2 regions of the Burkholderia ambifaria AMMD genome follow, and region 1 is predicted to be linked to the other one. Evidence: riboswitches for the same ligand, from Rfam matches in the RefSeq annotation. Region 1 holds a riboswitch; the other holds the start of a gene.

Region 1 (4,413 bases):
GAACAGCCGGTCAGCATCGTGAGGCCGCCGAGCGTCAGGATGCGGCGGTTGAAAAGCCGCCGCGACGGCATGTCGAGCGTGCGGCGTACGTCGAGTTCGAGCGACTTGCGGTCGAGCGTCCAGCGCGAACGGTCGCGCGTGCTTTCGGATTCCGACATGATGATCCCCTTTGCCCGCACGGTGCGGGTCAACGTCCGCGCAGCATCGCGAGCAGCGAGCGCGGCACGCGCAACGCCATCGCGACGTGCACGACGACGAATGCGACCAGCAGCGACATCGCCCAGAAATGCACGACGCGCGCCATGTCGTAGCCGCCGAACAGCTCGCGCAGCAGCGGAAACTGCACGGACTTCCAGATGGTGAGCCCCGACAGCACCAGCACGACGAGGTCGACGATCGCGGTCAGGTACGCGGTGCGCTGCACCGCGTTGTAGACGCCGAGGTCGTCATGCGCCAGCCGTCCGCGCAGTGCGGCACGCAGGTCGCGCCAAACGGACGCCGGCGTGACCGGCAGCAGCATGCGCGCGAAGCGCCCGGTCGTGATCGACATCGCGAGGTAGAACAATCCGTTGGCGACGAGCAGCCACATCGCCGCGAAATGCCATTGCAGCGCGCCGCCCAGCCAGCCGCCGAGCGTGATGCCGTGAGGAAACGTGAACGGCGGATAGATCGGCGACGCGTCGTAGATGCGCCAGCCGGACAACACCATCAGGATCGCCGCGAGCGCGTTGAGCCAGTGGCTCACGCGCACCCACACCGGATGGATCGGGCGCGCGGGCGGTGACGCCGCGTCGCGACCTGTGGCGGGAACGGTTTGCATGATGAAACCTCCGGAGATGCGGGAATGATGCAAACGCACGCATACGGCGCGGCGGGCGATGCAATGCACGCACCGCCTGCCGCGCCCGCCGGCGTCAGTTCGACGGCGCCATCTTGTCGCTCGGCGTCGCCTTGCCCATTGCGTCGTGGCCCATCGCGTCCTTCTTCATCGCATGCTTCTTCATCGTGCCCTTCTTCATCGCGCCGTCCTTCGCCATCGCGTCGTGGCCCATCGCGTCCTTCGACATCGACGTGCCGTCCTTCGACATCGCATCGTTCTGCGCATGCGCGCTCACGGCAACCATCGCGAAAGCGGCGACACAGGCAGCCAGCAGTCCATTTTTCATGACATCTCTCCGGTACATGGGTTTAAGGAGCCGAATAGACGCAGCATGAGCCTGGAAATGACAGCCGATCGAATATTTTTTTCGATCGGGGTTTCCGGCAGGAGTCGAATGGCCGCGATGCCGCACCGCTTCGCCGCGGCGGCCTGCTGGCGGCCCGGGCGACGGCCGCGCGCGCGGCCCGCGATGCCGCGGTCGCACCCTCGCCTAAGTTCCGCCCCCGGTTGAAACCGCCGCGAAGCCGGTGTATCGTGTGCCCTTGCTAACGCGGGGGTCCTGCAATGCGTTCGGTCAAACAAACCGGCATTGCGGGTGAGAAATACCCTTTGAACCTGATCTGGATAATGCCAGCGCAGGGAAGCGTACGATTTCGCCGCCTTCCTTCTGACGAAATCCGCCGCCTCACCAAACCTCGTCTCCTGCTTAGCTCGAGCCCCACATACGTCAAGGGCTCCGGGCAAGCGCCATAGCGCGTGTCCGGCGCTCACACAGGAGATTGCATGAACGCCAATCCGAAGTTTCTGTCCGCCGACGCCCACGTCGATGCCGCTGCCGTCGCGCCGCTGCCCAATTCGCGAAAGGTTTATGTAACCGGCTCGCAGCCCGACATCCGCGTGCCGATGCGTGAAATCACGCAGGCCGACACGCCGACCGGCTTCGGCGGCGAAAAGAATCCGCCGATCTACGTGTACGACACGTCGGGCCCGTACACGGATCCGGACGCGAAGATCGACATCCGCGCGGGCCTGCCCGCGCTGCGCCAGGGCTGGATCGAAGCGCGCGGCGACACCGAAGTGCTCGACGGCCTGTCGAGCCAGTACGGCCTCGAGCGCGCGGCCGACCCGGCCACCGCCGACCTGCGTTTCCCGGGCCTGCACCGCAACCCGCGCCGCGCGCAGCCGGGCAAGAACGTCACGCAGATGCACTACGCGCGTCAGGGCATCATCACGCCGGAAATGGAATACATCGCGATCCGCGAGAACCAGCGCCGCGCCGAGTACATCGAGAGCCTGAAGTCGAGCGGCCCGAACGGCGCGAAGCTCGCCGCGATGATGGGCCGCCAGCACCCGGGCCAGGCGTTCGGCGCCGCGGCCTTCGGCGCGAACGCGCTCGCCGAGATCACCCCCGAGTTCGTGCGCGACGAAATCGCGCGCGGCCGCGCGATCATCCCCGCGAACATCAACCACCCGGAATCCGAGCCGATGATCATCGGCCGCAACTTCCTCGTGAAGATCAACGCGAACATCGGCAACTCGGCCGTCACGTCGTCGATCGGCGAGGAAGTCGACAAGATGACGTGGGCGATCCGCTGGGGCGGCGACACCGTGATGGACCTGTCGACCGGCAAGCACATCCATGAAACGCGCGAGTGGATCATCCGCAACAGCCCGGTGCCGATCGGCACGGTGCCGATCTACCAGGCGCTCGAAAAGGTCAACGGCAAGGCCGAGGATCTCACCTGGGAAATCTTCCGCGACACGCTGATCGAGCAGGCCGAGCAAGGCGTCGACTACTTCACGATCCATGCGGGCGTGCGGCTGCAGTACGTGCCGCTCACCGCGAACCGGATGACGGGCATCGTGTCGCGCGGCGGCTCGATCATGGCGAAGTGGTGCCTCGCGCATCACAAGGAAAGCTTCCTGTACGAACACTTCGAAGAGATCTGCGAGATCATGAAGGCGTACGACGTGAGCTTCTCGCTCGGCGACGGCCTGCGTCCCGGCTCGATCTACGACGCGAACGACGAAGCGCAGCTCGGCGAACTGAAGACGCTCGGCGAGCTCACGCAGATCGCATGGAAGCACGACGTGCAGGTGATGATCGAAGGCCCCGGCCACGTGCCGATGCAGCTGATCAAGGAGAACATGGATCTCCAGCTCGACTGGTGCAAGGAAGCGCCGTTCTACACGCTCGGGCCGCTGACCACCGACATCGCACCGGGCTACGACCACATCACGTCGGGCATCGGCGCCGCGATGATCGGCTGGTTCGGCACCGCGATGCTGTGCTACGTGACGCCGAAGGAACACCTCGGACTGCCGAACAAGGACGACGTGAAGGAAGGGATCATCACGTACAAGCTTGCCGCGCACGCGGCCGACCTCGCCAAGGGTCACCCCGGCGCGCAGGTGCGCGACAACGCGCTGTCGAAGGCGCGTTTCGAGTTCCGCTGGGAAGACCAGTTCAACATCGGCCTCGATCCGGACAAGGCGCGCGAATTCCACGACGAGACGCTGCCGAAGGACTCGGCGAAGGTCGCCCACTTCTGCTCGATGTGCGGCCCGCACTTCTGCTCGATGAAGATCACGCAGGACGTGCGCGAGTTCGCCGCGCAGCAGGGCGTGTCGGAAACCGAGGCGCTGAAGAAGGGGATGGAAGTCAAGGCGGTCGAGTTCGTGAAGACCGGTGCGGAGATCTATCACCGTCAGTAAGCGCGCATGGCGATCCGCACGGATCGCCTCGTGACGCCCTGCAGGAAGCCCGCTTTCGAGCGGGCTTTTTTTGCGCCCGCATCACCCATGCCTGCGCAGGGGTGGGAAACAATTGATTACGAAACCGTACCAGGCTTAACAAGTCCTTACAGCAGCGTGGGGGTACGGCGCGTAGATTGGGGTCATGCGCGACCCGGGGGTCGCGCGACTTCCGCCCACTACCACAAGGACAACGATCATGAACTCGATTCGGCGTTTTGGGGTATACGCGCTCCTCGTCGCGACTGTGGCCAGCCTGTCGGCCTGCGATTCGATGTCACGGCGCCAGCGCGATACGGCAATCGGTGCGGGTGTCGGCGGCGTAGCCGGCGCGGCGATCGGCGGCAACGCACTGTCGACGCTCGGCGGCGCGGCAGCCGGCGGCCTCATCGGCAACCAGGTCGGCAAGTAAGCCGGCCCGACGCGTGCCGTGCGACGCGCGGCACGTTTCAGTTTTGACCCAACGGCGTTTCCGCACTGCGGAAGCGCCGTTTTCGCATCCGGCGCAGCCGACGCGCGGAAATGATCCGTTACCGTTTTGCGCACCGCGTCATGGTCGTGCGGTCTAAGCTTTAAGCATCCGCCGATTGCCGGCTACGCCGGAGAAACATCATGAACAGGACCCTCGTCGCCGCCGCGCTCGCGTGCGCGACACTCGCCGGTTGTTACTACCCTTACGGCTACTATCCGTCCGGCTATTACGCAGCGGCGCCGGTACAGACCGCGCCGGTGTATGTCGAGCCCGGCCCCGCGTACTACTATCCGGCCCCCGCGTATGC
Region 2 (4,413 bases), 840 kb from region 1:
CCTCGGTGCAGTACGGCAGCACCTTGAAGCCGTCCTTGACCAGTTGCGCGGCCGCCTCGATCAGCCCGACCGGGTCGGGCTGCAGCGTGTAGTCGTCGCCGATCAGCTCGAGCTTGATCCAGTCGGTCTCGAAGACCTCGCGCGCCATATGCGCGGTCGTCACCGCCTCGGCGACGGTCTGGCAACCGGCCGTGTTTGGCAACAGCGGCACCGCGTGACGCTTGAGCAGGTCGAAGAAGCCGGCTTCGGCGGTGCCGCCCGTCATCTGGCGGCGCAGCGCGACCGTCACCATGCCGGGACGCGACGCGGCGATCGAATCGGACAGCGACTGCAGCGACGGATAGCGCGACGTGCCGAGCAGCACGCGGCTTGCGAAGGTTTCGCCGTACAGCGTCAGCGCGTCGGCAGAAGTGAGGGACGTCATGTCGTTTTCCTGGAAGAGCGGGGGCGAACCGGCGGCGCTCAGCCGCCCGCGACGGGGTGCACCACGTCGAGCTTGTCGCCCGTCGCGAGCGCGCGCGCCGCATGCTGCGTGCGCGCGACGAAATTGCCGTTCAGCGCGACCGCGTATGGCGGACGCGCGCCGAACGCGGCGAGTGCGTCGGCCACCGTCGCGCCGTCGGGCAGCGTCAGGGTCTGTTGGTTGATCTGGATGTCCATGAGGCTTGATCGAATTCGGTCGGCGGCGCGCATCAGGCCGGCTGGCGCACGTCGTCGCGGTGATGAAGGAGCGCCGGCCAGCGCGCGGCATCGCGCCATGCGGCGAACGCATCGGCATCGGCGAACGCGCCGCCGAGCGCGGCCTGCGCGAACGCGACCGCCGCATGCGCGACTTCCGGCGCGATCATGAAGCCGTGCCGGTACAGGCCGTTGACGGCGAGCGTCGTCGCGCCGTCCCAGATCACCGCCGGGCGGTGGTCGGGCAGCGTCGGGCGGCACTGCGCATTCAGTTCGAGGATGCGCGCCTCGCCGAACGCCGGGTGCACGGAGAACGCCGCGCTCAGCAGTTCGAGCGCGGAGCGCACGCTGACGGGCGACATGTCCTCGCCCTCCACCTCGGTTGCGCCGATCACGTACAGGTCGTCCTGCTTCGGCGCGATGTACAGCGGATAGCGCGGATGCAACAGCCGCACGGGCCGCGTGAGCCCGATGCCCGGCGCGTGCACCCGCGCGACTTCGCCGCGGATGCCGCGCAGCGCGGGCAGCGCGGCTTTCGCGCCGAGACCGCGGCAATCGATCGTGAAATGTGCGTCGGGCCGGTTCGCGTCGTCGATCGTCGCGTGCCAGTGCAGCTCGACGCCGCGCTGCGCGAGGCCCGCCGCCAGCGCGCGCAGCGCCTGACGATTATCGAGCTGCCCTTCGCGCGGCAGCAGCAGGCCGCGCGCGAAGCGCCCCGCGAGCGCGGGCTCGGCCGCGTCGACCTGCGCGCCGGCCAGCGTGACGAAGCCGCCGTCGAACAGCTCGGCCGGCGCGTTCGCGCGCACGCGCCGCTCGAACAGCGGCGCCTCCGCCCGATCCGCGTGATGCCAGACGACGAGCGTGCCGTGATGCTGGAAGAACACCGGTTCGGGCAGCTCCGCGAGCCATTGCGGCCAGCGCGCGAGCGACGCGGCGCCGAGCTCGGTGATCAGCAGTTCGGCGCTCGCCGCCTCGGCGAGCGGCGCAAGCATCGCGGCCGCGATCCACGCGGCCGATTGCTCGCCGTCCGGGCCGCCGCGCTCGTACAGCGCGACGCGATGCCCGTCGCCCGCGAGCCGCCAGGCGATCAGCCGGCCGACGAGGCCGCCGCCTAGCACCGCGAAATCCGGCCGGGAAGCGTGGACGTTCATCGCGCACCCTCCCCGCGAACCGCGCGTGCTCGTGCGACGGACGTCGACACGCGCGCGCCGTCCCGTGCCAACGCACGCGACAGCGGATCGGGAACAGCGCAAAAGACTGAAGATTGAGCGGTCATCATTCCTTCCGTAACGCGCAACGCGCGTACCCAAAAGGACGAAACCGGCAGCAAAGGCCGGCCGGGCGGGATTCGGGCGCTGACCATGTGGGATGGCGGCCAGCGCGGCCCGGCGGGATCAGAAACTTCCCTCGCCGGTATTACCCGGATCGGGTGCGAAGGGTCTTTCTCAGCCTCGCCGCGTCGCCCGGAATGAACCGTCGGCCGCGCTCGAAGCACCCCTGTTTCGTCGTCGGCCATTAGACCATAAAAGCGGAAAGCGCCGCAAACTGTCCCCCTTGCGGCAAATTCGCCGTCGCGCTGCGCCGCTCTGGCACAATGCCCGCAGGCCGGCCGCGCGAGCGGCCGGTTGCCGTGTCACCGCCGGCCCTTAAGCGCCGTTTAAGACGCGCGGGCGACCATCCGAGCGCCCGCCGTCAGTCGGCGCCGCGCCCCGGCATGCCTTATCGCGGCGCGCGCCCGGCTTCGCCCGGCCCGCGCGCCGGCTACTCATCAGGAAGCACATGACCCAATCGATCGATCCCGTCCGCTCCGCCTCAGACGCGCCGCAGGACGAGCGCCCGGTATCCGCATGGAGCCTCATCAAGCCCTACTGGGTGTCGTCCGAATGGAAAACCGCGTGGGGGTTGCTCGTCACGATCATCGTGATCAATCTCTGCGTCGTCTGGATCAACGTCAAGCTGAACAAGTGGAACGCGCAGTTCTACAACGCGCTGCAGTCGAAGGATGTCCACGACTTCCCGAACCTGCTGATGCAGTTCTCGGCACTCGCGTTTGGCTTCATCATCCTCGCGGTGTATGGCCGCTACCTGCGGCAGATGCTCGGGTTCCGCTGGCGCCAGTGGCTCACCGATCGCTTTCTCGGCCAGTGGCTCGGCGATCGCGCGTTCTACCGGATCGAACGCGACCGCCTCGCCGACAACCCCGACCAGCGGATCACCGACGACCTCCAGTCGTTCGCGACGACGACACTCGCGCTGTCGCTCGACCTGCTGTCGACGGTCGTCACGCTCGTGTCGTTCATCACGATCCTGTGGTCGCTCGCCGGCGCGCTGACGCTCTCGCTCGGCGCGACGCCGATCACGATCCCCGGCTACATGGTGTGGGCGGCCGCGTTGTACGCGGTGGTCGGCTCGCTGATCATCCAGAAGGTCGGCCACCCGCTCGTGTCGATCAACTACCAGCAGCAGCGCGTCGAGGCCGATTTCCGCTTCGGGCTGATCCGCGTGCGCGAGAACGCCGAGCAGATCGCGTTCTACGACGGCGAGAAAACCGAGACCCGCAACGCGCAGAGCCTGTTCATGCGCATTCGCGACAACTGGTGGCGCGTGATGAAGTACACGAAGCGCCTCACGTTCGTGCTGAGCTTCTACGGGCAGATCGCGATCATCTTCCCGCTCGTCGTCGCCGCGCCGCGCTATTTCGCGGGCGCGTTCTCGTTCGGCGTGCTGATGCAGATCTCGTCCGCGTTCGGCACCGTCAGCGATTCGTTCTCGTGGTTCATCAACAGTTACTCGACCCTCGTCGAATGGCGCGCAACCGTCAACCGTCTGCGTGAATTCAAGCGCGTGATGGGCACGTCGCACCTGAAGGAAAGCCTGTCGCCGGCAACCGAGCACGGCGGCATCAACCTGCACTACGTCGATGCCGCGAAGCTGTCCACATCGTCGCTGAAGCTCGCGCTGCCGAACGGCACCGCGCTCGCGAACATCGGCAGCCTGACGATCGAACCCGGCTCGCGCTGGCTCGTGATCGGCAAGTCGGGTTCCGGCAAGAGCACGTTCATGCGCGCGCTTGCGGGCCTGTGGCCGTTCGGCGACGGCGCGATCGACGCGCCGGTCGGCGCGCGGATGATGTTCGTGCCGCAGACGAGCTACTTGCCGATCGGCACGCTGAAGGCCGCGCTCACCTATCCGGCCGCGCCCGACGCGTTCACCGACGACGCGTGCCGCGACGCGCTGCGCGCGTGCCGCCTCGAAGACTACGTCGGTCGCCTCGACGAGACCGGCCACTGGACGCGCGTGCTGTCGCCCGGCGAACAGCAGCGTCTCGCCGGCGCGCGCGTGCTGCTGCACAAGCCGGACTTCCTGTTCCTCGACGAAGCGACGAGCGCGCTCGACGCGGACAACGAAGCGCGGCTCTATCACCTGTTCGCCGAACGGCTGCCGAAGGCCGCGATCGTCAGCATCGCCCACCGCGAGTCGCTGGCCGCGTTCCACGTCGGCATGATCAACGTCGAGCGCGTGACCGACACCGACAAGGTTGCCGCGTAAGCGCAAAAACAAAAGGCCGGCGCACACCGCGTCGGCCTTCTCTCGTTCGCCCCCCTTCCCTCTACGCCCGCCCGATCGGCACCGACACGATCGGCACATGCGACACACCGTCGTGCGACAGCCGGCTTTCGAACAGCGTCAGCGCGACGAAGCGCACCGCGACCGGCCGGCCGGTCGCGCCGCCGT

The links. A riboswitch is a leader RNA that binds a small molecule or an ion and turns the genes downstream of it on or off. The one in region 1 is predicted to bind thiamine pyrophosphate.
Region 2: another riboswitch for thiamine pyrophosphate. It lies ahead of BAMB_RS01690 (FAD-dependent oxidoreductase); the one in region 1 lies ahead of thiC (phosphomethylpyrimidine synthase ThiC).

The regions. Positions count from the first base shown of each region.
Region 1 covers NC_008390.1:1,212,605-1,217,017, reverse strand. The annotation lists gene BAMB_RS05635 (molybdopterin-dependent oxidoreductase) at 1-158, opposite strand, end outside; gene BAMB_RS05630 (cytochrome b/b6 domain-containing protein) at 188-820, opposite strand; gene BAMB_RS05625 (pentapeptide MXKDX repeat protein) at 915-1,166, opposite strand; TPP riboswitch at 1,423-1,540, shown strand; gene thiC (phosphomethylpyrimidine synthase ThiC) at 1,664-3,595, shown strand; gene BAMB_RS05615 (glycine zipper 2TM domain-containing protein) at 3,834-4,046, shown strand; gene BAMB_RS05610 (hypothetical protein) at 4,247-4,413, shown strand, end outside.
Region 2 covers NC_008390.1:372,699-377,111, reverse strand. The annotation lists gene BAMB_RS01700 (thiazole synthase) at 1-424, opposite strand, end outside; gene thiS (sulfur carrier protein ThiS) at 463-660, opposite strand; gene BAMB_RS01690 (FAD-dependent oxidoreductase) at 693-1,829, opposite strand; TPP riboswitch at 2,064-2,187, opposite strand; gene BAMB_RS01685 (ABC transporter ATP-binding protein/permease) at 2,458-4,227, shown strand; gene thpR (RNA 2',3'-cyclic phosphodiesterase) at 4,289-4,413, opposite strand, start outside.